3 regions of the Cryobacterium sp. W22_MBD10_FK3 genome follow, and region 1 is predicted to be linked to each of the others. Evidence: predicted binding sites of a transcription regulator. Region 1 holds the regulator's gene; each other region holds the start of a gene.
What was found. The regulator HrcA, encoded in region 1, represses chaperone genes, less so after heat shock. The targets are predictions, from matches to a motif close to TTNGCACTCGNNNNNNNCGAGTGCNAA.
Positions count from the first base shown of each region.

Region 2: a site for HrcA is predicted at 8,857-8,883, ahead of groL (chaperonin GroEL). Genes of this name have one in related genera too.
Region 3: a site for HrcA is predicted at 3,257-3,283, ahead of groES (co-chaperone GroES). Genes of this name have one in related genera too.

Region 1 covers NZ_JBGQOH010000001.1:28,342-38,434, reverse strand. Annotated here, with positions in the region: gene ybeY (rRNA maturation RNase YbeY) at 1-223, opposite strand, end outside; gene ACEN2M_RS00170 (PhoH family protein) at 220-1,233, opposite strand; gene ACEN2M_RS00165 (HIT domain-containing protein) at 1,298-1,660, opposite strand; gene ACEN2M_RS00160 (16S rRNA (uracil(1498)-N(3))-methyltransferase) at 1,680-2,441, opposite strand; gene dnaJ (molecular chaperone DnaJ) at 2,456-3,565, opposite strand; gene hrcA (heat-inducible transcriptional repressor HrcA) at 3,638-4,657, opposite strand; gene ACEN2M_RS00145 (DUF4870 domain-containing protein) at 4,824-5,225, shown strand; gene ACEN2M_RS00140 (DUF4870 domain-containing protein) at 5,322-5,696, shown strand; gene hemW (radical SAM family heme chaperone HemW) at 5,724-6,950, opposite strand; gene ACEN2M_RS00130 (DUF1990 family protein) at 6,950-7,597, opposite strand; gene lepA (translation elongation factor 4) at 7,603-9,456, opposite strand; gene ACEN2M_RS00120 (sensor histidine kinase) at 9,570-10,093, shown strand, end outside.
Region 2 covers NZ_JBGQOH010000024.1:18,801-28,893, reverse strand. Annotated here, with positions in the region: gene ACEN2M_RS16650 (DsbA family protein) at 1-17, shown strand, start outside; tRNA gene ACEN2M_RS16645 (tRNA-Thr) at 122-194, shown strand; gene ACEN2M_RS16640 (nucleoside deaminase) at 339-836, shown strand; gene ACEN2M_RS16635 (chloride channel protein) at 849-2,210, opposite strand; gene ACEN2M_RS16630 (PLDc N-terminal domain-containing protein) at 2,353-2,739, shown strand; gene ACEN2M_RS16625 (sugar O-acetyltransferase) at 2,793-3,416, shown strand; gene ACEN2M_RS16620 (SHOCT domain-containing protein) at 3,420-3,647, opposite strand; gene ACEN2M_RS16615 (DUF1304 family protein) at 3,750-4,124, shown strand; gene ACEN2M_RS16610 (SDR family NAD(P)-dependent oxidoreductase) at 4,167-5,141, shown strand; gene ACEN2M_RS16605 (helix-hairpin-helix domain-containing protein) at 5,260-5,496, shown strand; gene msrB (peptide-methionine (R)-S-oxide reductase MsrB) at 5,667-6,068, opposite strand; gene ACEN2M_RS16595 (DUF3263 domain-containing protein) at 6,266-6,562, shown strand; gene ACEN2M_RS16590 (LytR C-terminal domain-containing protein) at 6,612-7,172, shown strand; gene ACEN2M_RS16585 (cold-shock protein) at 7,396-7,599, shown strand; gene ACEN2M_RS16580 (DUF3048 domain-containing protein) at 7,742-8,788, shown strand; gene groL (chaperonin GroEL) at 8,928-10,093, shown strand, end outside.
Region 3 covers NZ_JBGQOH010000004.1:80,729-90,821, forward strand. Annotated here, with positions in the region: gene ACEN2M_RS06245 (ABC transporter substrate-binding protein) at 209-1,507, opposite strand; gene rarD (EamA family transporter RarD) at 1,766-2,686, opposite strand; gene groES (co-chaperone GroES) at 2,886-3,182, opposite strand; gene ACEN2M_RS06260 (class I SAM-dependent methyltransferase) at 3,327-4,514, shown strand; gene ACEN2M_RS06265 (hypothetical protein) at 4,549-5,046, opposite strand; gene ACEN2M_RS06270 (DUF4190 domain-containing protein) at 5,109-5,744, opposite strand; gene ACEN2M_RS06275 (DUF4190 domain-containing protein) at 5,854-6,279, opposite strand; gene tsaD (tRNA (adenosine(37)-N6)-threonylcarbamoyltransferase complex transferase subunit TsaD) at 6,451-7,500, opposite strand; partial or broken gene rimI (ribosomal protein S18-alanine N-acetyltransferase) at 7,666-8,097, opposite strand; gene tsaB (tRNA (adenosine(37)-N6)-threonylcarbamoyltransferase complex dimerization subunit type 1 TsaB) at 8,097-8,732, opposite strand; gene ACEN2M_RS06295 (sulfite exporter TauE/SafE family protein) at 8,931-9,734, opposite strand; gene tsaE (tRNA (adenosine(37)-N6)-threonylcarbamoyltransferase complex ATPase subunit type 1 TsaE) at 9,731-10,093, opposite strand, start outside.

The sequences.
Region 1 (10,093 bases):
TGCCCGGCCGCAGTTCGTCCATCGGGAAGCTCAGCACGTCGGTGGGACCCGGCTCGTCCATCCACTGCACGTGCAGCTGCTCCATGGCGCCCTCGTCGACGAGGACGATGGCAAGTTCGGCATCGGCATGCACGTGCATGGTGTCCAGCGCGAACGCGGCGAGCCGTTGGATGGTTGCCTCGTCGACCGGGATGGCCGACTCGTTGTTGATTTCGATGCTCAACTGGATCTCCGTTTCGGGGTGCGATCGCGCGGATTCCCCTGGTGCGGAGCGCGGGAGGCGAAGTCGCGGGCCTGGTCGCTTTCGTAGCGTTGGGCCTGCTTCTGCGCGTCGTATTCGGTGTAGGCGTCGACGATGCGGCCGACGAGGCTGTGGCGCACGACGTCGGCGCTGGTCAACCGTACGAAGGCGATGTCGTCGATGCCGTCGAGGACCTTGGTGACCAGGCGGAGTCCGCTGGCGCCAGCGGGCAGGTCGACCTGGGTGATGTCGCCAGTGACCACCATCTGGGACCCGAACCCGAGGCGGGTGAGGAACATCTTCATCTGCTCGGGAGTGGTGTTCTGTGCTTCGTCGAGCACGATGAAGGCCGAATTGAGGGTGCGGCCGCGCATGTAGGCCAGTGGGGCCACCTCGATGGTGCCCGCGGCAAGGAGCTTGGGCACCAGCTCGGGGTCCATCATCTCGAACAGGGCGTCGTAGAGCGGCCGCAGGTACGGGTCGATCTTGTCGGTGAGGCTGCCCGGCAAAAAGCCCAGCCGCTCGCCGGCTTCGACGGCCGGACGGGTGAGAATGATCCGGTCGACCTCCTTGCGCTGCAGGGCCTGGACGGCCTTGGCCATGGCCAGGTAGGTCTTGCCGGTTCCGGCCGGTCCGATGCCGAAGACGATGGCGTTCTCGTCGATCGCGTTCACGTAATTGCTCTGCCCGAGCGTCTTGGGACGCACCGTGAGGCCGCGTGAGGTGAGGATGGCCTGGCCGAGCACAGTCGACGGGCTGGCGCTGCTGTCGGCCCCGAGCATCCTGGCCGATGTGCTCACTTCGGTGTCACCGAGGTCGGCCCCGGTGCGCAGCAGCATCTGCAGTTCTTCGATCAAGCGCTCCACAGCGTCGACGGCGGCGGGCGGTCCGGACAGGGTGACTTCATTGCCGCGCACGTGCACGACCACGGTGGGGTATTCCTTCTCAATGGTGCTGAGGAACCGATCCTGCGGGCCGAGCAGGCGCACCATGGCCACGCCGTCGACGAGGAGCTTGCGCACCACGCCGGGCGTGCCGCCGCCCGGAGCCTCGGCGTCAGAGGGCAGCAAGCGTGCCCTCCGCAAGAACGCCGCCGAGGACATGGGCGTGCACATGGAAGACGGTCTGGCCGGCGGAGGCGCCGGTGTTGAAGATCAGGCGGTACTCGCCGGCGCAGTGCTCGTCTGCCACCCGGCCGGCCACGGCGATCAGCTCGGCCAGGAGTCCGGGGTCCCCCGCCGCCAGCTCGCCGACGTTCCGGTACTGCTGGCTCTTCGTGGTCACGACGACGTGCACGGGCGCCTGCGGGGCGATGTCGTTGAAGGCGATGATGTGGTCGGTTTCCGCGACGATGGTCGCCGGAATCTCGCGCGCGGCAATGCGAGAGAAGATCGTGGGTTCTGCACCGGAGGAAGCCATGGTTCTATCTTAAGCGTTCCTACCAGCGGCCGAGTGTTGCGTTCAGAATGGCGACGGCGGCGGGGCCGGCCGTCGAGGTACGCAGCACGGTGTCGCCCAGGCGCACCCGGCTGGCACCGGCCTGCTCGAGCACGTCGAGTTCGCTGGGGGCGATGCCGCCCTCGGGGCCCACCACCAGGACAATGTCCCGGTCGTCGGTGGGAATGCCGACCGCGGTCAGTCTGAGCTCTGCGGTCGGCTCGAGCAGCAGCATCCGGGTGGTCGCGGCGAGAGCGGTCAGCTGTTTCGTGCTCGTCAGCGGCAACACCGTGGGCAGCCACGGTCGGATGGACTGCTTGCTGGCTTCACGCACGATGGCGCTCCAGCGCGCCTGCCCCTTGGCGATCTTGACGCCCTCCCAACGGGCAACCGACCGGGCGGCGGCCCACGGGATGACGCCGTCGATGCCGAGCTCGGTGGCGGCTTGCACCGCGAGCTCGTCGCGGTCGCCCTTGGCCAGGGCCTGCACGAGCAGGATGCGCGGCGTCGCCGGTGGGGTCCGCCGGACGGTGTCCACCCTGGCGGTGAGCTCGGCCGGCTCGGCCGTGAGAACCGTGACGCCGAGCACGAGGCCCGCGCCGTCACCCAGCAGCAGGGTCTCGCCTGGGCGCACCCTGCTCACGGTGACGGCGTGCTTGGCTTCGGCGCCGGTCACGCTCACCGTTTCCCCGGCTACGGGGTCCCGGCTGGTGACACCGTCCGCGGACGTGCCGAGGGTCTCCGACAGGAAGAAATGCGCCATCGTCAGCGGTGGACCTAGCCCAGGAACCTGTCGCGGAGTTTCGCGAACAGGCCCTGCTGGAACTGGCTGAGGGCAGGCGCCGGAACCTTGTGCCTGGCGGCGAACGCCTCGATCAGTTCCCGCTCCTTGTGGTCGAGCTTGGTGGGGGTGAGAACCTGCACGCCCACCCGCAGGTCGCCGCGGCCGTTGCCGCGGAGCCTGGTCACGCCGCGGTCCTTGACCGTGAGGATCTCGCCGGCCTGCACGCCGGGGCGCAGCTCCACCTCGATGTCACCGTCGAGAGCCTTCACCGTGGCCGTGGCGCCCAGGATCGCGTCGGTCATGGGCACCTCGAGGGTGCAGAGCAGGTCGTCGCCGTCGCGGCTGAAGACGTCGTGGTGGCGCACCTTCATTTCGAGGTACAGGTCGCCATTCGGTCCTCCGGCCGGGCCGGCCTCGCCACTGCCGGGCATCTGCAGGCGAAGTCCGGTGTCGACGCCGGCGGGGATGTCGACCGGAACGGTGCGGCGGGCCCGCACGCGGCCCTGTCCCTGGCAGGTGACGCAGGGGGTGGCGATGATGGTGCCGTAACCCCGGCAGGACCCGCACGGGCTGGAGGTCATGACGTTGCCGAGCAGCGAACGCACGGCGCGCTGGATGCTGCCGGTGCCGTGGCAGATGTCGCAGGTGACCGGTGAGGTGCCGGGCTGGCAGCAGGTGCCTGAGCAGGTGGCGCAGACGATGGCGGTGTCCACCTCGATGTCGCGGTGGGTACCGAAGATGACCTCGTCGAGGTCGAGCTCGACGCGGATGAGGGCATCCTGGCCGCGCTCGCGCCGGGACCTGGGCCCGCGGCTGCCGCCGCCGCCGCCGCCGAAGAAGGTCTCGAAGATGTCGCCGAAGTTGCCGGCGTCGAAGCCGCCGCCCTGGCCCGGGCTGCCCGAGCCGCCGCGGTCGTAGTTCTGGCGCTGCTTGGGATCAGAGAGCACGTCGTAGGCGTGCGTGACGGATTTGAACCGTTCGGACGCCTCCGCGCCCGGGTTCACGTCGGGGTGCAACTGGCGGGCGAGCTTGCGGTACGCCTTCTTGATTTCGTCGGTGCTGGCGTCGCGGGCGACGCCGAGTGCTTCGTAGTGGTCAGCCAAAGCTGGCTCTCCTTGGGGTTGTGCGTGCGGTCTTGGGGGTATGGATTCGTGCCGGTGAGGTGTGTGGGGCGGCTAATTCTCGCCGAGGAGGCGCGAGAGATACCGGGCGACGGCCCGGACGGCCGCCATGTTGTTGGAGTAATCCATGCGGGTGGGGCCGAGCACACCCAGGCGGGCCGCGTCGCCCCTGGAGGTGTAGCCGCTGGTGAGCACGGACGTCTCGCCGAGGCCGAACGGCGCATTCTCGCGACCGATGCTCACCGACACGCCGTGCTGGTCAGTGGCCATCTCGCCGAACAGGCGCAAGAGCACCACCTGTTCCTCGATGGCCTCGAGCACGGGGTAGATGCTGCCGCTGAAGTCGTCTTCGGTGCGCACCAGGTTCGCGGCACCCGCCATGACCAGCCGGTCCTGCCGGTTGGCGCCGACCTGGTCCCGCAGGGTGCCGGTGATCAGGTCGATCAGGTCCTGGAACTCCGGCGGGCCGAGGCCCGTCGGGCCGGTGAGGGCCGTGGCGGCCTCGCTCATGCCCAGTCCGCCCACGACGGCGTTCAGCCGGGAGCGGAGTTCGGCCAGCGCGGCTTCGTCGAGCGAGCGGGACAGTTCGACGACCCGCTGTTCGACGCGCCCGGAATCGGTGATCAGAACCGAAAGCACCCGGGTGTCGCTCAGTGGCACGAGTTCGATGTGGCGCACCGTGGCGCGGGATAGCGACGGGTACTGCACCAGGGCCACCTGGTGGGTGAGCTGCGACAGCAGTCGCACGCTGCGGGCGAGGACTTCGTCCAGGTCGGCGGACTGGCCGAGGAACACCTCGATGGCCTGCCGTTGAGCGACGGTGAGCGGGCGGAGGTCGGCGAGGTGGTCGACGAACAACCTGTAGCCCTTGTCGGTGGGAATGCGGCCCGACGACGTGTGCGGGGCGACGATCAGCTCTTCTTCTTCGAGAAGGGCCATGTCATTGCGGATCGTGGCGGCAGAGACCCCAAAAGCGTGCCTGTCAACGATGGACTTCGAGCCGACGGGTTCGCGGGAGGCGACGTAGTCCTGAACGATGACGCGGAGCACCTCGAGGCTGCGATCTGACACCATGATCGTCCGCCTTCCTCATACCCGGTGTGCCGGCAGTTCACTGGCACTCTCGTTGTTTGACTGCTAATCATATCGCGGGTGGTGGGGATACCCATTGCTCCCGCACGATTTAGGGCACTAGCGTGGGAGTGGCGTCCGCTGCACCGGTTCAACGAAGGGCATTCCCATGAGCTATCCCCCGAGACAGGAACCATCGAGCACGCCGGCGGCGGGAGCACCGCTCTCCCCCGAACAGGACCGCCTGTGGGCGTCCCTCGCCCACCTGGGCGGCATTCTCTCGTTTCCGCCCGCCCTGATCATCTGGCTGGTCTTCAAGGACCGCGGGTCGTTCACCAACGGTGAGGGCAAGGAGGCACTGAATTTCCAGCTGACGCTGCTCATCGGTTACGTCGCCATCAACCTGGCCACCACGATCCTGGCGTTGCTCACCTTCGGCCTGCTGTCGGTGCTCTCCTCGCTGACCTGGGTGCTGTGGTTGATCGGGGCGATCTTCTCGGTGATGGGCTATCTCAGCGCCAAGGACGGCAAGCCGTACCGTTACCCGTTCTCCCTCCGCCTGATCAGCTAGTTTGGACGCGGCCGGATGAGCGCACCGGCGCTACTCTGGTGACAGTCACACCCGTCACCCGCCGGCCTGACCGCCGGAGTCCATAAAGGAGATCCAATGTCAGAGGCCACGCCTCCCCCCGCCACCCCGTACCAGGCGCCGAGCCAGCTGAGCCCCGCCGACGAAAAGCTCTGGGCAACCTTGATCCACATCGGCGGCATCATCTTCAGCTTCCTGCCCGCCCTGATCGGCTACATCGTGCTGAAGGATCGTGGCCCGTTCATCCGTGCGCACTCCGCGACAGCCCTGAACTTCCAGATCACCATTGCCATCGCGTACTTCGTCGGCGGAATCCTCACCGTCATCGGCATCGGCGTCCTGATCCTGGCCGCCGCCGGCATCCTGAACATCGTCTTCAGCATCATCGCCGCCGTCGCCGCGAACAAGGGCGAGTGGTACTCCTACCCGCTCACGATCAAGTTCCTCAGCTAGCCCTCGACCGGGCGTCTGCCCGGCCGGTCAGTCCGTGAGGAGCCGACGAACAACGGCGTCGGCGAGCAGCCGGCCCGTCAGGGTCAGTTCGATGTTCCCGGCGATGGCGGCCCGGCCGTCGATCAACTGATCGTTGATCAGGCCGGCCACCTCGCGGCGGCCGAGCGGTGAGAGAGTCGAAACCGGGATGCCCTCGCGGATCCTGGTCAACAACAGCACCCGCTCGGTCTCCCGGGTGGCGGAATCCAGGGTCTCCCGGCCGGCAGCCGGTGAGTGGCCGGCCAGAATCCGGTCCGCATACGCGGCCGGGTGCTTGACGTTCCACCAGCGCACACCGCCGATGTGGCTGTGCGCTCCGGGGCCGACGCCCCACCAGTCCTCGCTCCGCCAGTACGACAGGTTGTGCTTCGAGCGGTGCTCGGGGCCGCGCGACCAGTTGCTGACCTCGTACCAGCTGTAGCCGGCCTCGGCCAGGCGCGCATCCGCGAGTTCGTAGAAGTCGGCCTGCAGGTCTTCGTCGGGCTGCACGAGCTCGCCGCGGCGGATCTGCCTGGCCAGCTTGGTGCCGTCTTCCACGATCAGCGAGTACGCGCTGATGTGGTCGGGCTGCTGGCCGATGGCGGCGTCGAGGCTGGCCCGCCAGTCCCCGATGGTCTCCCCCGGCGTGCCGTAGATCAGGTCGAGGCTCACGTCCAGGCCGGCCTCGCGCGCCCAGGCCACGACGAGCGGAACCCGTTCGGGGTCGTGCGTGCGCTCCAGGGTGGCCAGCACCCGCGGCACGGCGGACTGCATGCCGAAGGACACCCGGGTGAAACCGGCCTGCTTGAGCTGGCGCAGGTAGGCCAGGTCGACGGAGTCCGGGTTGGCCTCGGTGGTGATCTCGGCGCCGGGGACGATGTCGAAGGTGTCGCGCACGGAGTGCAGCATGCGCACCAGGTGCTCTGCGGGCAGCAGCGTGGGCGTGCCGCCGCCGAAGAAGACCGTGGCGGCCGGCCGCGCCGGCACACCGGACTCGGCCAGGATGCGGGCGGCGGACTCGACCTCGAGCACCGCCTGGCTGGCGTAGTCGCTCTGCTTCACGCCGCGCAGTTCGGTGGCGGTGTAGGTGTTGAAGTCGCAATAGCCGCAGCGCACCTTGCAGAAGGGCACGTGCAGGTACACGCCGAAGTCGCGTTCTGCGGCGCCGTTGGCGGCCGATGCCGGGATCAGGCCGTCCAACGGTGCGGGATCACCGACCGGGTGCGGTCCGGCCATCAGCCCATTCCGACGGGGTGCAGGGCGAGCAGGTACTTGCGGGTGTAGCGCTCCTGCTGGAAGCGCAGGATGGGCCAGGCCAGTCGGTAATACCAGGCGCTGGGGCGCGAGAACGAGCGGATGGTGAGCCAGACGGAGTCGTCGGCGCGCCGGTCGACGATGAAACACTCCTCGCCGTTCTGCGGGTGCCCGCGCATGGTGCCGTAGGCGAAGCCGATCTTGTCGACCTCGTCGATGACGTAGACGACACGCACCGGCGCCGCGACGGTGAACGGACCGTTCGGGATTTTCAGGACCGCGGTCATGCCGTTGCTGATGAACGGGGTGCCGTCCTCGGCGAAGGTCGCCTCGTTCACCGGGTGCTCCTGGTTGGGCGCCGGCGTTCCCTCGTCGGTGAAGACGATGCCGGTGTACTGCACGCCGGTACCGGCATCGAGGTCGGTGACGTCGATACCCGAGCCGCGTTGCACGCCCCAGGTCATCAGCGCTGTCGTGGCGACCCTGAAACGCTCCTCCCCGCTACCCAGGCGCACAGTGCGCTCGAGCGGGCGGTGCCCCTTGGGCGGGTAGCGCATCAGGTCGGGCGCGAGGGTGCCGCCGATGGCGGCGTAGGTCACGGCGGCGTCGGTGAAGGTCGAGCGGCGCATCGGTGTTACTTCTTTTCCTTCTTGGCCGGCTCGTCGCCGGAGAGAGCGGCGATGAAGGCCTCCTGCGGAACCTCGACCCGACCGACCATCTTCATGCGCTTCTTACCTTCCTTCTGCTTCTCGAGCAGTTTGCGCTTACGGGAGATGTCACCGCCGTAGCACTTGGCCAGCACGTCCTTGCGGATGGCGCTGATGGACTCGCGGGCGATGATCCGGGCGCCGATGGCGGCCTGGATGGGCACGTCGAACTGCTGGCGCGGAATGAGCTTCCGCAGCCGGCCGGTCATCAGCACGCCGTAGTCGTAGGCCTTGTCGCGGTGCACGATGGCACTGAAGGCGTCGACCTGTTCGCCCTGCAGCAGGATGTCGACCTTGACCAGGTCGGCCTCCTGGGAGCCGATCGGCTCGTAGTCCAGCGACGCGTAGCCGGCGGTCTTGCTCTTGAGCTGGTCGAAGAAGTCGAACACGATCTCGCCCAGCGGCATGGTGTAACGGATCTCGACCCGGTCCTCGCCCAGGTACTCCATGCCGAGCAGGGTGCCGCGCCGGCCCTGGCAGAGTTCCATGATCACGCCGACGTAGTCCTTGGGGGCGAGGATCGCGGCCTTGACGATGGGCTCCTCCACGACGGCGATCTTGCCGTTGGGGAACTCGCTCGGGTTGGTGACAGTGACGGTCTTCTTGTCGTCGGTGGTGACCTCGTAGATCACGCTGGGCGCGGTGGTGATCAGGTCGAGGTTGAATTCCCGGTCGATCCGCTCGGTGATGATTTCCAGGTGCAGGAGACCCAGGAAGCCGCAGCGGAAGCCGAAGCCGAGGGCCACGGAGGTTTCGGGTTCGTAGACGAGTGACGCATCCGAGAGTTTGAGTTTGTCGAGGGCTTCGCGGAGGGCCGGGTAGTCGCTGCCGTCGATGGGGTACAGGCCGGAGAACACCATGGGCTTGGGCTCGGTGTATCCGGGCAGGGCGACGGTGGCCGGCTTCATGGCGGTGGTCACGGTGTCGCCGACCTTGGACTGGCGCACGTCCTTCACGCCGGTGATCAGGTAGCCCACCTCGCCGACGCCCAGGCCCTTGCTGGGCGTGGGTTCGGGGCTGGTGACGCCGATCTCGAGGATGTCGTGGGTGGCGCGGGTCGACATCATCTGGATCTTCTCGCGGGGGCTCAGCTGCCCGTCGATCATGCGCACGTAGGTGACGACGCCGCGGTAGCTGTCGTAGACCGAGTCGAAGATCATGGCGCGGGCCGGAGCATTGGGGTCGCCGACCGGCGCCGGGATCAGCGAGGTGGCGCGGTCGAGCAGCTCGGACACGCCGACGCCGGTCTTGCCGGAGACCCGCAGCACGTCGTCGGGGCTGCCGCCGATCAGGCTGGCCAGTTCCTTGGCGTACTTGTCGGGGTCGGCGGCCGGCAGGTCGATCTTGTTGAGCACCGGGATGATCGTGAGATCGTTCTCCAACGCCAGGTACAGGTTCGCCAGTGTCTGGGCTTCGATGCCCTGGGCGGCGTCGACGAGCAGGATGGCGCCCTCGCAGGCGGCGAGGCTGCGGGAGACCTCGTAGGTGAAGTCGACGTGGCCGGGAGTGTCGATCATGTTCAGCGCGTAGGTCTGGCCGTCCATCTCCCAGGGCATCCGCACCGCCTGGCTCTTGATGGTGATGCCGCGTTCGCGCTCGATGTCCATGCGGTCCAGGTACTGGGCTCGCATGGAGCGGTCGTCGACGACGCCGGTGATCTGCAGCATCCGGTCGGCCAGCGTGGACTTGCCGTGGTCGATGTGCGCGATGATGCAGAAGTTACGGATGAACGCGGGGGCGGTGGCGGCCGGTTCCAGCGCCTTGAGAGCTCTCGGTGACATGATGAGGCCAATTCTCCCATGCCCTGCGGTGTCGGGGTGACCCGCCGGGCTGGCGGGCGGTCATCCATTCGACTGATGACGCTGTCGGCTGGCCTGATTAGGCTGGGCGCACCATGTCCACCATCGCCCTGCGCACCCAACCCGCCCGCCGGGATCCCATGCCGCCCGCCAGGATCGGCGACGGGCTTCCGGACTCGGCCCTGACTCCGGTGTTCTCGGGGCTGCGCATCGGACTGCACCTCTTGATCGTCGCGCTGACCGGACTCGTCATCGTGCGCGCCCTGCTGGGTGCAGGTCCGGACACCGGGGTCGTAGTGCTGCTGTCCCTCCTTTTTGTCGCCAGTTACGCCGGCGGCAGCGTGCTGGCCCGGCGCCGGCCGTCGGCCTGGCTGGTGACGGTGTGGATGACCCTGCTGCTGGTGGAGTGGCTCGCGCTCACCCTGTTGGCGCCTGATGCCGCGTTCATAGTCTTCCCGCTGTTCTTCCTGCAATTGCACGTGCTCCCGTTGCGCGCCGGCATCCCGTTGGTGATGCTGAGCGTGCTGTTGACGATCTGGTCGATGAGCCTCCACGTGGGCCTCGCCCTCGGCGCCACCCTGGGCCCGCTTGTCGGCGCGGCCGTGGCGGTGGCCGTCGG
Region 2 (10,093 bases), on a different contig from region 1:
CGACGCCGGCCGGTTGATCCGCGCATTGCCCAGACCGGATGCCGGCGGCCACGCGATAGCGTCGGCATTCGGTCGCCGGGTGATTTAGGATGAATGCTCGAGGCGAATAACCCCGCCTCATGCCGGCCTGGCGCAATTGGTAGCGCACCACTCTTGTAAAGTGGGGGTTACGGGTTCAAGTCCCGTGGCCGGCCCTCACGCCCCTACTCCCGCCCGGGATGTAGGGGTTTTTTGTCGAACTGACGACGAGCCTCCGACCGCGGATTGACACCGGCGGCGCCGACCGGCAGCGTGGATTCAGTCGGCAACTGGGCTGACGGATCGACGGAAGCGGCATCATGGCTGACTTGACGCTCATCACGGCCACCGACGAGATGCACCTCGCCGGGGCCATCGAGGTCGCGCGACGGGCGCGCGCCAGTGGGAACCATCCGTTCGGCGCCATTCTGGTGACCGGCGGCGGTCGGGTCATCGAGGGCCTGAACAGTGTGGTGACCGACCGGGACCCGACCGGGCACGCCGAGACGAACGTGGTGCGCCTCGCCGGCGCCCGGCTGAGCGGGGAGGACCTCCGTTCGAGCACCCTCTACACGAGCGCGGAACCGTGCGCCATGTGCGCCGGCGCCATCTATTGGGCCGGAATCGGCCGGGTCGCCTACGCGCTGCCGGAGCATGTCCTGCGCGCGATGGTGCCCGAGCAAGGCGGGGAACCGACCCTGGACCTGCCCTGCCGGGAGGTCTTCGCGCGGGGCGGCCGAACCGTCATCGTCGCCGGGCCCGCGCTGATCGCCGAGGCCGCCGACGTGCACGCGGGGTTCTGGGACACCGCACACTGACCCCGGGCACGGTCACCCCGCCGACGCCGTTGCGTGGGGGAGCACGCCGCTCAACCGCCGGCCAGGCGCCTCGGGCAGCCGGCCGGTGACCACATGCGCCACCACCACCGCGACGATCACCAGGGGCATCACGGCGTAGGCGTCGCTGGTGAGCAGCACGGTGGCCAGGAGCACGCTGGTAAGGGGCAGGCGCAACATCGACGCGCACATCGCGCCGATGCCCACGCCCACCGCCGGCACCAACTCCATCCCGGGCAGGTGCGAGGCCGCGATTCCCAGGGCGGCGCCGATGAACATCGCCGGGAACACAGGTCCGCCGCGGAAGGCGCTGAGCGACAGGCCGTAGGCGAGCGACTTGCACAGGATCAACAACAACAGCGCGCCGAGCGGCCAGGCGCCGCCGTCGGTGATGAGCGACGGCAGGGCCGACTGGCCGGAGAACAGAATCTCGGCGGTGTCCTCACCGGTGACCTGCGCGAACAACACCGCCAGGCCCGCGATCGCCAGACCGAGCACGGGGGAGATGACCAACCGATGCCGGTGCACGACGGGCCGCACGATCAGCGCGAGCGCCCGGATGCCCCAGGCCAGCAGGGGGCTGACCATCCCGATACCGAGTGCCCAGAGGAACATGGCCACGGTGGGGGTGGAAAACGCGGGCAGGTCGGGGATGGCGAGGGAGAACGTGCCCAGCCCGGTCCAGGAATCCAGGCCGACAAAGACCAGGGAGCCGATGCCGGCGGCGAGCAGGCCCGGGAGCAGGCCCACCCCGAGCATCGCGCCGCCCAACCCCGACGCCTCCATCAACAGGAACGCGCCGAGCAGTGGCGACCCGAGCAGGGTGCTCACGGCCGCGAAACTGCCCGCTGAGGCGATCACGGCGACGGCAGACGGCGGTGAATCCTTCTTGATCAGGAGTATCGCCAGCGCGCCCAGGCCGCCCCCTAGGGCGATCAGCGGTGCCTCCGGGCCGAGCACGGCGCCCAGGGACAGGGTGGCCAGTGCGGCGAGGGCCACGCCGGGCAGGTCGCGGGGCCGGGGGACCCCTCCCGTCTTGAATCCCTCCGACGGCGAGTGCCCGCTGGTGCCCGGCAGCCGCTGAATGGACAGCGCCACCAGCAGCCCGGACAGCGCCAAAAGGGGGAACGGCCACCAGAGCGGTGCACCGTCGAATCCCAGGGCGCCGGGCAAGCTGGTGTACAGGTACTCCTGCAACCAGTCGACCAGCGCCAGGAATCCGTAGGCGGCGATGGAAACCGGTACCCCGATGAGCCCCGCGAGCAGGAGGATCCGGAGGTAGCCACGAGAGCGGATCACCGCCAGCGGGTCGGGGGCCGACGTCTGCGGCGCCGGCGGATCGGGGTTCGCGTTCATGTCGCGGGCCTCCTCGGTCTGGCGCGGGCGTGCCGGAGTCCCAGCCCACGCTGGCCCGGCCGAATCGTCAGCGCAAGGCCCTCCAGTGAGCCGCCAACGGGGGGGTGGCCTTGCGAATAGCGCTTTCACTAAGCTGACCGCCATGTATGCGCTGTTCTCTGCCGTGCTCCTGGTGCTCATCATCGGCGCCCTCGTGGACATCATCACCCGGCAGGACGGCCAGGTGAAGCACCTGCCCAAGGTGGTCTGGGTGCTTCTGGTGGTCTTTCTGCCGATGATCGGCAGCATCCTCTGGTTCGCGATCGGACGCGAATACCCGGCTCCGGCCGAACGGGCACGCTTCGCGGCTCCGCAGCAGTGGACCGCGCCCCGCCAGGGGCCTGGGGCCCAGGCCGAGCGGCGGGTGCGGACCACCGAGGAGGAACTCGCCGACCTCGACCGTGAGATCGATTTCCACGCCGACCAGGCGCGCATCCGCCGGATCGAGGCGGAGCTGGCCGAGCGCCGTCGGCTCGCGGCCGAGCAGTGACCCCGTCGGGGCGCTGACGCTCATCGACCCCGGAACCGACTACGCTAGGTTTTGTGGTTACAGACAACAAAACACCCCAGCAACCCGCTCGATCCGAATTCGACAAGATGGTGGCGGGGGAGTGGTACCGGTATCGCTCCGGTCCCGAGCTGGCCGAGCTGACGACGAGCACCCAGCGCACCTGCCGCCAGATCACCGCGCTCTACGATGACGACCAGCCCGCGGCGCACGCCCTCTTCACCGAAATGCTGGGCAGCGTGGGTGAAGGAGCCGACTTCCGGCCGCCGCTGTACCTGGACTACGGATCCAGGTTGCACGTGGGCGCCAACACGTTCATCAACGCCGATTTCCTCGCCCTGGGCGGCGGCGAGATCATCATCGGTGCCAACGTCCTGGTCGGGCCAAGCGCACGCCTCTACACGCCCAGCCACGCAATCGACATTGAGGAACGCCGGGCCGGCTACGAACGGGTCTCGCCGGTCACCATCGAGGACGACGTCTGGTTGGGCGGCAACGTCGTGGTCTGCCCTGGCGTGACGATCGGTGCGGGCAGCATCATCGGCGCCGGCTCAGTGGTCACCAAGGACGTGCCGAAGGGCGTCATCGCCGCCGGCAACCCCGCCCGCGTCGTGCGCGAAATCGGGCCGGGCGACAGGGTCGGTCTCGGCGCGCTCTGAGCGTCAGAGCCGCCCGATGATCTCCTGGCGCTTGGCCGCGTATTCAGCCTCGGTCACCAGACCCTGCGCTCGCATCTGATCCAGCTGCGCCAGCCGGTCAGCGCTGCCGCCCGACCGTGGCCCACGGTCCAACCGCACGACCAGGAGCACGATCGCCGCGGCCACCAGGGCCATGGCACCGAGCACGCCCACAATGATGAGCGCGTGCCAACCGGTCAAATTGCTGAGCATCAAGGTCCCCCCGAAAACGGCCGAGCTGGCCGCACACCGAGAGTCTAGCCAGCCCGGTTTCGGGCGTTGGCAGGAACGACGGGCCGCGTATATGTTGGCCGCATGAACGCTGTGGCCCAGGTTCTCGCCATCCTGCAGGGTCTGACCCTGATCGGGGTGGGCACCCTCGAGGCCTTCTTCTACCGGAACCCGCGGTTCTACGGAATGTTCCTGATCAAGCCGGATGAGATGAAGCCTGTGCGGCTGTGGGTGGTGAACGTGGGGGTCGAGAACATCCTCGTCGGCCTCGCCTGCATCATCGGGGTGATCCTGCTGCCCATTGACCAGACCGTCGGGAGCACGTTGATCTTCGCTGTGTGCGCCCTGCACGTGATCATGGGGCCGGTCCTGGTCATCACCGACCGGCGGCTCTGGAAAAGCGGAATCGCCGAGGCCGGGCTTCCGCTGCTCGTGATCATCACGGCGCTCGCCTTCTGATCCACGGCCACCGGTCGACTGCGCCGAGCGTACGCTTGAATGATGACAACAACACCCCAGCACGCACTGAACACAGGCTTCGGCGCGCGCAGCACGGCAACCGAAGTGCTCAACGGCATCGACCTGACCGGCCGCACGGCCATCGTCACCGGCGGGTACTCCGGCCTCGGCATCGAGACCGTCGCCGCACTCGTCGCTGCCGGCGCCCAGGTGATCGTGCCGGCCCGGCGCCCCGAGGCGGCCTGGGCCGCCCTGGACGCCCGTGGCCTGAACGCCGTGGAGGTCGACACCCTCGACCTGGCCGACCTGGTGAGCGTGCGAGCCTTCGCCGAACGGTTCGTGGCCACCGGACGGAGCCTGGACATCCTGATCAACAACGCCGCGATCATGGCCGCTCCCGAGAGCAGGGTCGGTGACCGCTGGGAGTCCCAGTTCGCCACCAATCACCTCGGTCACTACGTGCTCACGAACCTGCTCCGGCCCGCGCTCTCGGCCGAGGGCGGCGCCCGGGTCGTGGCCCTCTCGTCGACCGGCCACAAGCTCAGCGGCATCCGTTTCGACGACCCGCAATTCACGACCGGCTACGACAAGTGGCAGGCCTACGGGCAGGCGAAGACCGCCAACAGCCTCTTCGCCGTGCACCTGGATGCCCTCGGCGCCGACCACGGCGTGCGCGCGTTTGCCGTGCACCCGGGCGGCATCATGACCGAGCTGCAGCGGCACCTGCCGCGGGAGGAGATGATCGCCGCGGGCTGGATGACTGCAGACGGCACGGTGAATTCGCTGTTCAAGTCGCCAGAGCAGGGCGCGGCGACCTCAACCTGGGCGGCCACCTCGCCGATGCTGGCCGGACTGGGCGGGGTCTACTGCGAGGACTGCGACATCGCCGAACCCACCGTGCCGGATAGTGCCACCGCCCGGGTGGCCGGGGTGAACCCGCACGCCATCGATCGGGCGGATGCGGCCAGGCTCTGGGCGCTCTCCGCCGAGCTGACCGGTGTGAACGCGTTCGCCTGAGCGCCGCTCGCCCCGCCCCAACTGTCGCCGTTCCGGACAAGTGCGCCCGGTGTGCCGGGTGCAGTTGTCCGTTTGGGCAACAGTTGCCAAGGCGAAACCGCAGACCTAGGTTGGGGAGATGGCAGAGGATGCGGAACACGACGCGAGCGCGGTCGCGGATGGCGATGCGGGCGCGACTGCGGATGGAGCGCTCTGGGCGGCGCAGGGCATTCCGGCCCCGGCGCGCCGAGCGCTGCTGGCCGCGGGCATCCTGACCCTTGCGGACCTGCGCTCGACCGACCTCGACACACTTGGGCGGCTGCACGGCATGGGCCCGAAGGCTCTGGAACGGTTGCGTCTACTGCGCGACGGCTGACAGGCGCCGGGAGTCAGACCCGGCTGGTCAGCCTCACACCGCTAGCCCGCTCGCTCGCCTTGTGGTCTGCTCCCGACAGCGACCCAACTGTGCCCAATTCGGACAAGTGCGCCCGGTGTGCCGGGTGCAGTTGTCCGGTCGGGCAACAGTTGGGCCGGAGGAAACCCGGCCTAGTCGACGGGGGTGAAGTTGAGCGAGATCGAGTTCATGCAGTAGCGGTCGCCGGTGGGGGTGCCGAAGCCGTCGTCGAAGACGTGGCCCAGGTGCGATCCGCAGGCAGCACAACGCACCTCGGTGCGCACGACGCCGAGTGACCGGTCCTCGAGGAGCTCGACGGCCTCGGGGCGCACCGACTCGTAAAAGCTCGGCCAGCCGCAGCCGGAATCGAACTTGGTGCCGCTCTTGAACAGCTCGGCGTTGCACGCTCCGCAGGTGTAGATGCCCGACCGGCCCTCATCGAGGAGTTCTCCGGTCCAGGCGCGTTCGGTGGCCGCACCGCGGAGCACTTCGTACTGCTCTGGGGTGAGTTCAGCCTTCCATTCGGCGTCAGACTTGGTGACCTCGTAGTCCATGGTGCGTCCTTTCAATCCAGTCTCGGCAGAGAACTGCCTCCAGCGTAAACTCGGCCGGGGCCCGGGGAATTCCCGTCAGCGGTGTGCCGGGCCATTCCCCAGCCGATTCCCACCCTCGACGGTATCGGGCCGGTCGCGTCCGCGACAGGCGGGCCCGGTCAGCGAAAACCCAGTCCAGGCCAAATAGGATGACGCGTATGGCGACCAGCGAGCACGAGAGCGACCGGGGTGCAGGGCAAGCTCTGGGACTCGGCACGCACGACGTGCAGCTGCTGGCGTTCGAGCGGCGTTGGTGGTCGCATCCCGGCGCGAAAGAGCAGGCCATCCGCTCTGAATTCGGTCTGTCGGCCGCCCGCTACTATCAATTGTTGGGTGCCCTGATCGACTCCCCGCTCGCCCTCGCTCACGATCCCATGCTGGTCAAACGACTGCAGCGGATGCGCGACGCGCGGTCGCAGGCGCGATCGGCCCGAGCCATCCGCCCCATCGAGTAGGAGCCCCCTGCAGTGTGTTCAGCCAAACGAGGAACGAACTAGACAGACAATGCCCACTTCGTACCCGAAAGACCGCTTCGATCATCTTCCGCACAAGCTCGAGCGGGTGGGGGCGCATCGCGCACCCGCCAAGAAGGGGCGACGGTGGGTTGCGTTCTGGTGGGCGCTGGCCGCGACCGCCCTGCTCGTGGGAGTGGGCGCAGTGGGCCTGTCGGTGTTGAACAACCGGCTGAATTTCACCATCCCCGGTGTGGAGGCCGAGACGCCCGTTGCCGAGCCGACGGCCGAGCCGGTGCCCACCGCGGAGCCGACGACCGACCCCAATGCGAGGGTCACGGTTCTCAACGGCACGCCCACGACAGGCGTGGCGCGGTCGGTGGGCGAGGTGCTCACCGATGGTGGGTGGACAGTCGGAAGCACCAGCGACGCCGACACCGAGGACTTCGCTACGACGACCGTGTATTACGCGGATCCCACCCTGGAGGGTGCTGCGCGGGGTGTGGCGGCCCTTCTGCCCGGTTCTGCGGTGTTGCTCTCTGAAGACTTCGCCGGCTCTGACGCCACCTTGACGGTCGTCGTGGGCGCCGACTACGTGATGCCCGCCGGCTGACCTCGCCACGCGATCGCGCCGCCTACTGGGATTGGCGCTTGCAGTCAACCCCCTTTTGAACTTCGCTGCCGTCACTAGTGTCTGCAGTGGTCGCTCACTTTCCGGCGAAGCGCTCTCACCCTGAGAGCGCTCTTCAACGGACGGTGGACGCAGTTTCTGCGCCAGGCCCGGTAACACCAACGGGTGAGTGCCGAAATACAACACTGCATTAGGGGAGTTTCACATGGCGAACGGAACCGTCAAATGGTTCAACGCTGAAAAGGGTTTCGGCTTCATCACTGTCGATGGAGGAGGACAGGACGTCTTCGTTCACTACTCCGCTATCGACATGCACGGCTACAAGGTTCTCGAAGAAGGCCAGCACGTCATCTTCGAACTCGGTACCGGAGCCAAGGGCCCGCAGGCCGAGTCGGTACGCCCGGCCTAGCTACCACGCGTCGAACAGCTGACAGCCCAACCGGCTGACAGCAACACCATCGTCGATCGATCACCGATCGACCACCGATCGGCAGTCACGTCACCACCCTTCTCGCCAGGCAGACATACCAGGCGCAACTAGGGTGTGTGGCGTGACTGCGTTTCGGATGCCCCCTCTTTCTCCCCGACGATCCCGACTGCCCCTCCGGCTGTCGGCCGCGGTGTGCATCACCGCCGGGCTGGGGCTGGGGCTGATCGGTTGCTCCGCACCGCTGCCCGAGCCGACAGCATCCGCGAGCCTGACGCCGCGGTCCGGGCTCGCGCCGCTGCGGGGGACTCCGGTGGACGCCGACGCCGCGGAGCGCCCGTCGCTGGCTGTGAAGATCGACAACCACCCCGCCGCTCGGCCGCAGATCGGCCTCGAGCGCGCCGACCTGGTCTTCGAAGAGCTGGTCGAGGGCGGCTTCACCCGCTACGCCGCCATCTGGCACTCCGACGTGCCGGATGCGGTCGGTCCCGTGCGGTCCATCCGCCCGATGGACCCTGAAATCCTGAGCTCGTTCGGCGGCGTCGTGGCGTACTCGGGCGGCCAACCTCAGTTCGTCGACGCCATGAAGGCCGCACCGATGCTGAACGTGCTTTTCGACGAAGACGCCACGGGCCTGTTCGTGCGCGCCGACGACAGGGAGGCGCCGCACAACGTGGTGCTCTCGGCGGCCGACGTCGTCGAGCTGCACTCCGACGTCGCCCCGCCTCGTGACCAGTTCGACTATGCCGACACCGCTGCAGGGGCTACGGCGACCCTGGCCGGCACCCCGACCGCCGCGATCGTGGCCAGCTTCTCCGAGTCCGGCGGGCGCGCCTGGCACTGGGACCCGGCTGCCCAGGCCTACCTGCGCAGCCAGGACGGCATCGCCGACCTCGATACCTCCGGAACCCAGCTGAGGGCCACGAACGTCGTGGTGCTGCGGGTCGAGGTGGACCGCGGTAGCGACGTGCCCCGCACCGTCCTGATCGGTTCGGGCCAGGCCTGGGTGTCCGCCAACGGATCGACGGTGCCGGCGACCTGGTTCAAGGACGCCGCGGCCGCGCCGATCCGGCTCGCCGATGCCGCCGGGGCCACGATCGACCTGGCGCCCGGTAACACCTGGATCGAACTGGTCCCCACCGACGACGGCAGTGTGGAGCTGGTGCCGTAACAGGTGCGGCACCCGGCCCGGCCGGCACCGTTCACTTGCACTCTCGACCCCAGAGTGCCAGAATCGGTCTAGCACTCTGTGCTTTGGAGTGCTAACCCATCATCGTTTTGGTAACGTCCGGGAGGGACGAGAAACACATATGGCAAAGATCATTGCTTTCAATGAAGAGGCCCGTCGCGGCCTTGAGCGCGGCCTCAACATCCTCGCTGACACGGTCAAGGTGACCCTCGGCCCGCGCGGACGCAACGTCGTGCTGGAGAAGAAGTGGGGCGCCCCCACGATCACCAACGACGGCGTGTCCATCGCCAAGGAGATCGAGCTCGACGACCCGTACGAGAAGATCGGTGCGGAGCTCGTCAAGGAGGTCGCCAAGAAGACTGACGACGTCGCGGGCGACGGCACCACCACCGCCACCGTTCTGGCTCAGGCCCTGGTTCGCGAAGGCCTGCGCAACGTCGCAGCCGGCGCCGACCCGATCAGCCTCAAGCGCGGTATCGAGAAGGCCACCGCCGCGGTCATCGCGGAGCTCATCTCCAGCGCCAAGGAGATCGAGACCAAGGAAGAGATCGCGGCCACGGCCTCCATCTCGGCCGGCGACGCCGAAATCGGCGCGATCATCGCCGAGGCCATCGACAAGGTCGGCAAGGAAGGTGTTGTCACCGTCGAGGAGTCGAACACCTTCGGCACCGAGCTGGAGCTCACCGAGGGCATGCGTTTCGACAAGGGCTTCCTGTCGGCATACTTCGTCACCGACCCCGACCGTCAGGAAGCGGTCTTCGAAGACCCCTACATCCTGATCGTCAACTCCAAGGTCTCCAACATCAAGGACCTGCTGCCGATCGTCGACAAGGTCATCCAGAGCGGCAAGCAGCTGCTCATCATTGCCGAGGACGTCGACGGTGAGGCCCTGGCCACGCTCGTCGTGAACAAGATCCGTGGCATCTTCAAGTCGGTTGCCGTCAAGGCTCCCGGCTTCGGTGACCGTCGCAAGGCGCAGCTGCAGGACATCGCCATCCTCACCGGTGGCCAGGTCATCTCCGAGGAGGTCGGACTCAAGCTTGAGAACGTCACCCTCGACCTGCTCGGTAACGCCCGCAAGGTCGTCATCACCAAGGACGAGACCACCATTGTCGAGGGTGCCGGCGACGCCGAGGCCATCGCCGGTCGCGTTCAGCAGATCCGCAACGAGATCGAGAACACCGACTCCGACTACGACCGTGAGAAGCTCCAGGAGCGTCTCGCCAAGCTCGCCGGTGGCGTTGCCGTCATCAAGGCCGGCGCCGCGACGGAGGTTGAGCTCAAGGA
Region 3 (10,093 bases), on a different contig from region 1:
CACCGGATGCCCGCCCCGGAGATCCGGGCCGCCGCATCCTGTCGACCGAATTCAGCAGGAGTCAGGCACCCGCGCGGCAGGCCTGAGGCCCGGTCGTCAGCCCCCTGATCGGCCCGGGCACACAAAAGGGCCCCGGCCGAAGCCGGGGCCCTTCTGGTGCGTGTCGCGGTACGTCTGCTGTGGTTGTGCCGCGAGTCAGCGAGCGGAGCTAGTTGAGGCGGGCGTAGGTGTTGTCCGCACCGAACTGGAAGATACCGATGGTCGCGTCGGTCGGGTCGCCGTTCTCGTCGAACGTGATCGGGCCGGAGTAACCGTCGTAGTCAATCTGTTTACCGTCGGCGAGCAGCGCAGCGCCCTCGGCGAAGGTGGTGACCTTGGTGCCGTCACCGGTACCGCCGGATACCTGCTGCAGGTAGTTGGAGATGGACTCACCCGTCACGTCGTTGGCTGCGTAAGCGGCCAGGGCGATCAGGATGACGGCGTCGTACGACTCAGCCGCGTAGCTGAAGTCGGTCAGGGCCGGGTCGACCGCGAGCAGACGCTCGGTGAAGTCACCGAGAGTCGCCGTGTCGAGGCCGGGCAGCGTGCCCTTGGAACCCTCGATCAGGCCGGGAGCGAAGTCCTTGCTGTAGTCCGCGAGGTTACCGTCGACGAAGTACAGCTTGTCGCCGGGGAAGCCACTGGCTACGAGGTCCGGGGTGATGACCTTGGCCTGGTCGAACGTGATCAGGGCGATCGCGTCGGGGTTGGCCGCGGTGACTTCAGCGATCTGAGCCGAGAAGTTGGCGTCGCCTTCGTTGAAGCTCGCGCTTGCGACGACCTCGCCGCCGGCAGCCTCGAACGCCTCGGTGGTGTACTCGGCCAGGCCGGTTCCGTAGGCGTCGTTCAGCACGATCAGGCCCAGGGTGCTGTTGCCGTCTTCGGCGATCAGGTTGCCCAGGACTTCACCCTGCAGGATGTCGGACGGCGCGGTGCGCCAGAAGAGGTTGTTGTCTTCGTAGTCCGTGAAGTCCGCCGAGGTGTTGGCCGGGGAGAACTGCACGACGCCGGCACCGGTGATCTGGTCGATGACGGTCTTGGAGACACCCGAGGATGCCGCTCCGACGATCGCCGAGACATCCTGCGAGAGCAGGTCAGTCACCGAAACCGTGGCGGTGTCGGTGGTGGTGTCGCCCGAGTCGCGGAGGATGGCTTCGATGTCGATGCCGAGACCGGCAGCGTTGACCTCTTCGATGGCCAGGTTGACGCCGGCTTCTTCGGGCGGGCCGAGGAAGGCGAGTCCACCACTCTGGGGCAGGATCGTGCCGACCTTGAGGTCGAGGGCACGTTCGCCGGCCTCGACCGGATTGGCCTCACTGCTGGACGCTGCCGGTGCATCGGATTCGGCCGGTTCGGCTGCATCCGTGCTGCATCCGGTGAGCAGAAGTGCGCTGACGCCGAAGATGGCGAAACCGGTGACTGCGGCGCGGGCCGAGCGGGAGGCCGAGGCCTTCGCGAATACGCTCATGTTGCTCCTAGGGTAAGGGGAATCGAGAGAAAGGCTGGCAAACGATCGTTGCCGTGCTGTAAAGCTATTCATCAGAACGACGCCAAACAAGACGGCTGTGTTACAGCCGTGTAACGCGACCAAATCGTTACGAACGGTGCGCTGATCAGGATGCTCTCCCCAATCGTTCAGCGGAACCCCGGCGGGCACCCCGTGGCACGGTCAGTTCGCGGGCGTAAGAAACCGTAATCTTCGGCTCGCCGCGTGGACGGGCAGCGGCTAAACGAGGTCGGGCAGCGAACGGCGCTGTGCGCGGCCGGCCACGATCATGTCAACGGTCAGCACGATCAGTGCCAGCCAGACCAGCCCGAACCCGAACCAGCGCTCCGGCGGCATCGGCTCGTGCAAGATCACTACGCCGGCGAGGAACTGCAACACCGGCGCGAGGTACTGCACCAGCCCCAGGGTGGTCAACGGCAACCGCCGGGACGCGGCCGCGAAGAACAGCAGCGGGATGGCGGTGAGCACACCGGAGCCGATCAGCGCGATCGTGTGCACCGGCGAGACGGTGCCGAAGGTCAGCCCGGAGATGAGCGCCACGACCACGAGCTGGATGATCGCGATGGGGGCGAGCCACATCGTCTCCAGGGTCAGCCCGGTGAGGGCATCCAGGTGTCCGCCGACCCGTTTCTTGATCAGGCCGTAGAGGCCGAAGGAGAACGCCAGAATCAGCGAGATCCACGGCACCGTGCCGTACCCGACGCTGAGCACGATCACGGCGATGAAGCTGATCAGCACCGCCACCCACTGCGCTGTGCGCAGCCGTTCGTGCAGCACGAACACACCGAGCAGCACGGTGATGATCGGGTTGATGAAGTACCCGAGGGCGGTTTCGACGACGTGGCCGCTCAGGGTGCCGAGGATGAAGGTCTGCCAGTTGATGTAGATCAGTACACCGGCGAGCCCCATCGTCCACACGATTCGGGGCGACCGCAGCGCAGCCACCAGAGGCCGCCAGGCCCGGGTGGAGGCGATCAGCACGCCGCAGAAGACCAGGGAGAAGAGCACCCGCCAGGCCACGATCTCGAACGCGCCGGTAGGGGCGAGGAAGAGGAAGTAGAGCGGGAGGATCCCCCACATGCCGTAAGCGGAGACGGCGAAGATCAGGCCGGTGTTCGCGGAACTGCGCGCCGGGCGCATCCGGCCACCGTCGGTGTCGGTCACGAGAGCTGCCGACCCTGCCGTGACTGGCCCGAATTTGCTAGTGCCGGGGTGCTCACCACTAGCGAAAATGGGCCACCCATGGACGTGGTGGACGGTTGGTGCACGGGAACCCCCTCTGGACGCGAAAAATCCCGGATGGCCGAGGCCATCCGGGATTCAACGATATGGGGTGTGACTAGCGAACGACGACCGCGAGAACGTCGCGAGCCGACAGAACGAGGAGGTCCTCGCCACCGAACTTGACCTCGGTTCCACCGTACTTGGAGTAGATCACCTTGTCGCCGACGGCGACGTCGAGCGGGATGCGGTTGCCGTTGTCGTCAATGCGGCCGGGGCCGACGGCGACAACTTCGCCCTCCTGGGGCTTCTCTTTGGCGGTGTCCGGGATCACAAGTCCGGAAGCGGTGGTCTGTTCTGCATCCACCTGCTTGATGACGATGCGATCTTCGAGCGGCTTGATGGAGACCGACACGGTTGACCTCTTTCTTAGCTAAGACGTAGTTAGCAGACTCACAGCGAGAGTGCTAAGTCGAGTTTAGGGCGCAACTGGCACTCACGCAATGTGAGTGCCAGAGCACCCGGGCTGTGTCCCCGTTTGGGTTGATAGGTTTGCGGGATGGATCGCGCCGAGCTCGTTGAGCTGCTCTCACCCGAAGGCCTGCGCCTGCTGGACTCCCTGCCCGTTTACGAAGCGGGCGCCGACGTCGTTCGCACGGTCAGCGCCCTGCGCAAGGCCGGGCACTCCCCCGCCCTCGTGAACGCGGTGCTCTACCAGTCCCGGCTGCGGGCCAAGGCCGTGTCGAAGTTCGGTGACTTCGCCAGCCGGATGCTGTTCACCGAGGCCGGCCTGGAACAGGCCACCCGGCTGCGCGTCGCGGCGCTGCACGCCGGCCGGTTCGTTGAGGGCGGGCTCACCCGGGTCGCCGACGTGGGCTGCGGCATCGGCGGGGACGCCATGGCGATGGCCGCGCTGGAGCTGACCGTGACCGCGATCGACATCGACGAGGTCACCGCCACCGTCGCCAGCTTCAACCTCGCCCCGTTCCCGACCTCCTCGGTGCGCTGTGCCGACGCCGCCGACATCGACCCCACCGAGTTCGACGCGCTCTGGTTCGACCCCGCCCGGCGCACCGCCGGGCACGGCAACACCAGCCGACTGACCCGTGCCGAGGACTACTCCCCCAACCTCGACGACGTGTACGCCCTGAGCGAGCGGATGCCGGTGGGCGTCAAGCTCGGTCCGGGCCACGACCGCGACCAAATCCCCGACACCGCCGAGGCCCAGTGGGTGTCGGTGGACGGCAAGCTGGTGGAGATGGGCCTGTGGTTCGGCGCTCTCGCGCGGCCGGGCATCCGCCGGGCGGCCCTGTTGCTGACCAAGGATGGGGTTGCTGAGCTGACCGCGCCGGCCGACAGCGAGGATGTCGGCGTCGGCGAGCTCGGCAGCTACGTGTACGAACCCGACGGCGCCATCATCCGAGCCCGGTTGATCGGTGACCTGGCCCGATCGATGGACGCGGCGATGCTCAGCGAGGGGCTGGCCTACCTGACCAGCCCGACCCTGACCCGTACCCCTTTCGCCACGGCGTTCAGGGTGCTCGAGGTGCTGCCCACCGACGAGAAGAAGCTGCGCCTGGCGCTGGCCGACCGCAAGATCGGCACCTTGGAGATCAAGAAGCGCGGCGTGGACGTGGACCCGGCGACCCTGCGCACCCGGTTGAAGTTGAAGGGGCCGGAGTCCGGCACGCTGGTACTGACTCGCGCGGCCGGCCACAAGGTGGCGTTGCTGGTGGAACGGGTCTGACCGGCACGGCGCGACGGGCGGCTGGATGGCTGGCTCAGCCGTAGTAGGCGGGCACCATCTGGGTGATCACGACGAACCAGAGCACACCCATCAGGATGCCCACCAGCCCACTGACCAGGCCCACGATCCACAGACCGCCGGTGCGGTGCTCGACGAACCTGGCGACCAGCGCGAGCACCACGGCAGCGACGCTGAGCGGAACGCCCCAGATCACGAAAATGCCGGCCAGCACCCCGAGCATGCCGCAGACCGCTGCGGCCACACTGAGCCCGCGGCGGGCGGCGTGGGTTTGGATCTCGGCCGTGGTGTACACGTACGGCACCCACTCGGTGGGCGCGGTGATGGTGGACTCGTAGGCGAGTTCGCCGGCGACGGGCGGCCGGGTCAGGTGCGGCGGATCCCCGGCGGCGGCGCGCTGCGCGGCCTCAGCCTCTGCGGCGCGGGCCTGGGCTCGCGACTGCGCCGGCACCGCGGTGGGCGGGCGCGGTTGCTCCCGCTCGGCCCGAGTGTCGGGCTGCCCGGACTGCGGCATGGGTGTGACTCGTTTCTCGACTCGGCTGGGTCATGCAGCCGATGCAACAGCCGCGGCTGGGCTCAGTAGTTGTAATTGTTCATCGGAACGCTCGCGAACACCAGCGCCCAGAGCAGGATACTCAACAGCGCCAGGGCGACGCCTGCGAAGCCCGTGATGATGCCCGTCAGCCAGAAGCCCTTGCCGTTGGGTTCCTTGGTGCGGGCAATGAAGCCGAGCACGACACCGGCCGCCGGCAGGATGACCGCGAGGATGCCGCCGAAGATGGGGAAGAACGCGATCGGCGAGCCGAGGATGCCGATGATGCCGGCGACCATCGACAGGATGCTCAGGATGGGCTGTTTCGTGGCGGACGGCATCCCGGGCTGGCCCGCGTAGTAGCCGGGCGCGGGACTGCCGGATGGCGGCGGGGTTCCATAGCCGGGTGCGGGCGGGGAATAGCCGGGCGGCGGCGAACCGTACGGCGCCGGCGTGGCCGGCGGGCCGTAGGCGGGCGGCGGTGTCGGCTGGGCACCCGGGCTGGCCGGATAGGCGGCCGGTGCGCTCGGTTCGGCGTCGGGGCCGGGGCCGCCGGCACGCTCGGGAGGATCGCCGGCCTTGTCGGACGGCGGAAAGTCGGGAACCTGGGGCACGTCGGGCACCTGGGGCACGTCGGGCACCTGGGGCACCTCGGGGTGCGGGGTGTTGGGATCAGTCATGACGGGTCATTCCTTTCCTGTGAACGCCTGGTGGTCGTCACCCGGGGAGCTCCGGCCGGCCCGGCGATGAGGCCGGGCCGGTCGGCCGCTAAGCGCGGTGCGCCGAGCTTTAGTACGTGCTGTAGCTACCGTCGTTGATGCCCGCAATGGTCACGAGCACGACGACGACGATGAAAATGATGCCGCTGATCAGGCCGAGGTAGCCGAGGACGAGGCCCGCGATGGCGAGTCCGCGGCCCTTTTCGCCGGTGCGCTTGATCTGGTTGAGCGCGATGTGACCACAGATCACCGCGGCGAGCGATACAAAGAATGCGCTGACCAGGGAGATGATCGCGAGAACGTTCCACTTGTCGCCTGCGGCCTGCTGACCGTAGCCCTGCGGCGAATACGCCTGCGGAGCGGCGGGTGCGGCACCGTAGGCCGGGGCGGCGGGCGCGGCACCGTAGGCCGGCGGAGCGGGCGGGGTGTAGGCCGGCGGCGGGGTGGGCTCGTTCGAGTCCGGCTGGTTCGCGGGGGCCTGGTTCGGGTCGGTCATTTTGTGGAGACTCCTTCACATGGGTGCAGCGCAGGGAACGCAACGGTGCTGGGTGCGATGGGTGCCATAGTGGCACCCGCGCTGTGGGGGTGTCAACGTGCTGGCACGGCTGAAGAACCCCCACGGCCACAGTAACGCCTCCACGCGAGAAACGTATGGTGAGATGCGGTTTCAGGCTTGGATGAGTGAGACCGGGAGGGTTGAATCCGCACCGAAATCGAGGGTGGATGGGGCCTTCCCCGCCATGATCAGTTGCGCACCGAGCGCGGCGATCATGGCGCCGTTGTCGGTGCAGAGCGACAGCGGCGGGATCCGCAGCGCGATGCCGGCCGCATCCGTGCGTTCCTGGGCCACCTGGCGCAGCCGGGCATTGGCGATGACGCCGCCGCCGAGCAGCAGCCTGGGCACGCCGAGGTCGGTACAGGCGGCGACAGCCTTGGTGAGCAGCACGTCGACGACGGCCTCGCGGAAGCTCGCCGCGACGTCGTTGATCGGCACGGTCTCGCCGGCGTCCCGCTTCTGCTCCACCCAGCGCGCCACCGACGTCTTGAGGCCGGAGAAGGAGAAGTCGTAACGGTGCTTGGCCACGTCTTTCTGGTGGCTGAGCCCGCGGGGGAACCGGATGGCGGTGGGACTGCCGGTGGCGGCGACCCTGTCGATCTGCGGGCCGCCGGGGTAGGGCAGGCCGAGCACTCTGGCCACCTTGTCGAACGCTTCGCCGGCGGCGTCGTCGATGGTTTCGCCGAGCAGTTCCACGTCGGAGACGAGGTCGCGCACCAGCAGCAGCGAGGTGTGCCCGCCCGAGACCAGCAGGGCGATGGTCGGATACTCCAGCGGAGCATCCGTCGTGACCCCCTCGCCGCGCAGCAGGTCGGCGCCGACGTGGCCGACGAGGTGGTTGACGGCGTAGATCGGCACGTCCAGCGCGATCGCCAGGGATTTGGCCGCGCCGACGCCCACCATGAGCGCGCCGGCGAGGCCGGGGCCGCTGGTGACGGCGATGGCGTCGATCTCGTCCAGCCGGATACCGGCTTCGGCGACGGCAGCGCGGATGGCCGGAACCATTTCCTCGAGGTGGGCGCGCGCGGCCACCTCGGGCACGACGCCGCCGTAGCGGGCGTGTTCGTCCATCGACGAGGCGATGGTGTTGGACAGCAGGGTGGTGCCGCGCACGATGCCGATGCCGGTCTCGTCGCAGGACGTTTCGATGCCGAGCACCAGCGGGTTGCTGCGGTTGAGCGGGCGGGCCGGGGCAGCGGGCGCCGGCTCGGCGGATGCGGCGGATGGCGCTGCGGGTTCGGCGGGTTGGGCGAGCGCGGCGATCGGGGCGGCGGCATCCGTGAACTGCATCTCGGCGGGCGGAATGGGCAGGCGCATCACGATCGCATCCACGTTGTCTGGTTGGTAGTAACCGCGGCGCACGCCGAGGTCTTCGAAGCCGAGCGAGCGGTAGAGGTGCTGGGCGCCGGGGTTGTCGGCGCGCACCTCGAGGAAGGCCTCCCGGGCGCCGCGTTTGCGGGCCTCGGTGAGGAGGCTCAGCATGAGCACCCGGCCCAGGCCACGGCCGCGGGCTTCCTTCACGACGGCGATGGTCTGGATGTCGCTCTCCGGCGAGCGTTGCGCGGCCTGCAGGCCTGCATAGCCGACGATGTGCTCCGGGGAATCCGGCGGGAACGCGACCAGGTAGTAGCAGCCGGGGTCGGTGACGTCCCGGGTCATCATCTCGGTCGACCAGGCGTCGTTTTCGAAGATGGAGGTTTCCAGGGCCATGATCTTGTCGACGTCGGCGGCGGTGGCGCGGCGCAGCTGCCAGGTCATCAGCTCACCCGCTTGGGGCCGGTTGTGGACACCGTGACGTCGGGCGAGCGCAGGTAGAGCGCCTCGTCCGACACATTCGGGCGTCCGGCCGCGAAGCCGAGCTCGGCGACCATGCCCAGGTCGCCGGCCGAGATGGTCGCGGCATCCAGGCGGGGCAGGCCGGCGTGCACGAAGTCGGCCTCGAGCAGTTCGGCCGGCTTGGCCAGGGCCGGGGCGCCGATGCGCACCGGCAGCCCGGCGGCATCCGCCCCGCTGTAGGCCGACCAGTAGACCTCGCGGCGGCGGGCGTCGGTGACCACGAGCAGGGGGCCGGTGTGGCCGGTGCGGTAGTGACCGTAGGCGATGGCGTCGTGGCTGATCACGGGCACGAGGGGCCGGTCGATGCCCAGCGCGAAGACCCGGGCCGCGGCGATGCCGACCCGGAGGCCGGTGAACGGGCCGGGACCCATGCCGCCGACGACGCCGGAGAGCGCGGAGACCTGGATGCCGGCCTCGGTGAGGCACTCCTGGATGAGGCGGCCGACCACCTCGGCGTGCCGCATGGTGTCGGCGACGCCGCGTTCAGCGATCACGCCCTGGGTCAGGTCGACGACGGCGACGCTGGTGCCGGCGGAGGTATCGATGGCGAGGAGCACCTGTCCAGCCTATTCGGCCCAGGCCCGGGCATCCGCCGCCGCCGGGGTCCGGTGCCCGCGTTGCGCCGGGCTGGCCGGGCTGGCCGACGCTGGCCAGTGCTACCCGCAACTGGTGCCGAAGCGGACAATTGGTGCCGGCACACCGGGCGCAATTGTCCATACGGGCAACAGTTGGCTCGCGCCGGCGGGCGCCAGGCGTCAGGGGCGCGGGGTGCGCAGGGCCCGGATGGTGAGCTGGGTGGCGGCCAGGAGCAGCAGCACGGCGAAGAGGATGCTCGACAACCGCGGCGGGATCAGCAGGGCCAGGGCCACCCCGGGCACGGCGGCGATCGTGGCGGCCACTCCCACGACGAGGCCGGCCGGCAGGTCGACGAGCCGGGCGCGGGCGTTCGCGGCCGTGCCGACGATGCTCGTGGGCACCAGGACCAGCAGCGAGGTGCCCTTGGCGATGAGGTCGCTCACACCGAACACCGCCACGAGGGCGGGCACCGCGATCACTCCCCCGCCGATGCCGAAGAGGCCGGACGCCACGCCCATCGCCAGCCCCAGGGCGAGGTAGCCGAGCACCACGATCCAGTTCAGCTCGAGGGTGGCGCCGCGTTCGGGCTCCACCAGCACCATGCGCACGGCCACCACGACCAGCAGCGCGATGAACAGCCAGCGCAGCCAGAACAGGGGGATGCGGCGCAGCAGGTTGGTGCCGATCACCGAGCCGACCACGGCGCCGGCCGCGATGATCGCGCCGGCGACGAGGTCGATATGACCGTTGGCGAGGTAGGTGAGCGACCCGACGATGGAGGTGGGCACGATGGCGGCGAGCGAGGTCGTGGCGGCCCGGCGCTGGTCCATCCGGGCCAGCGAGATGAGCAGGGGAACCATGACGATGCCGCCGCCGACGCCGAACACGCCGGAGAGCAGGCCGCCGAGCAGGCCGGTGAAGACGAGGGCGATCCAGTACCAGGCGCCGGTCGGCCGGGAGCCCGTCGGGGCGGAGCCGGTCATGCCGAGACCGGGCTATCCGGGCCGGGGCGGAGGCCGTCGTCCGCGAGGCCCAGACCATCCTGCCAGCGCGGCCCGTAGCCGGTCACCGTGACGGTGCGCGGTTCGGCGAGGTCCAGGGCGACGGCGTCATCGGCATCCGCCTCGGTGCCTGGCCGGGCCTCGGAGGCGCCGACGGGCCGCTCGATTTCCACGTCCAGCCACGATTCGGTGATCCCGTCGAGCAGGCCGCGGCCCCACTCCACCACCACGATCGACCGGGCGAAGTCGATGTCGAGGTCGTCGAGTTCCATCGCGCTGCTCAGCCTGTAGGCATCCACGTGCACCAGCGGCGGCCCGCCGGCGGTGCTCGGATGCGTGCG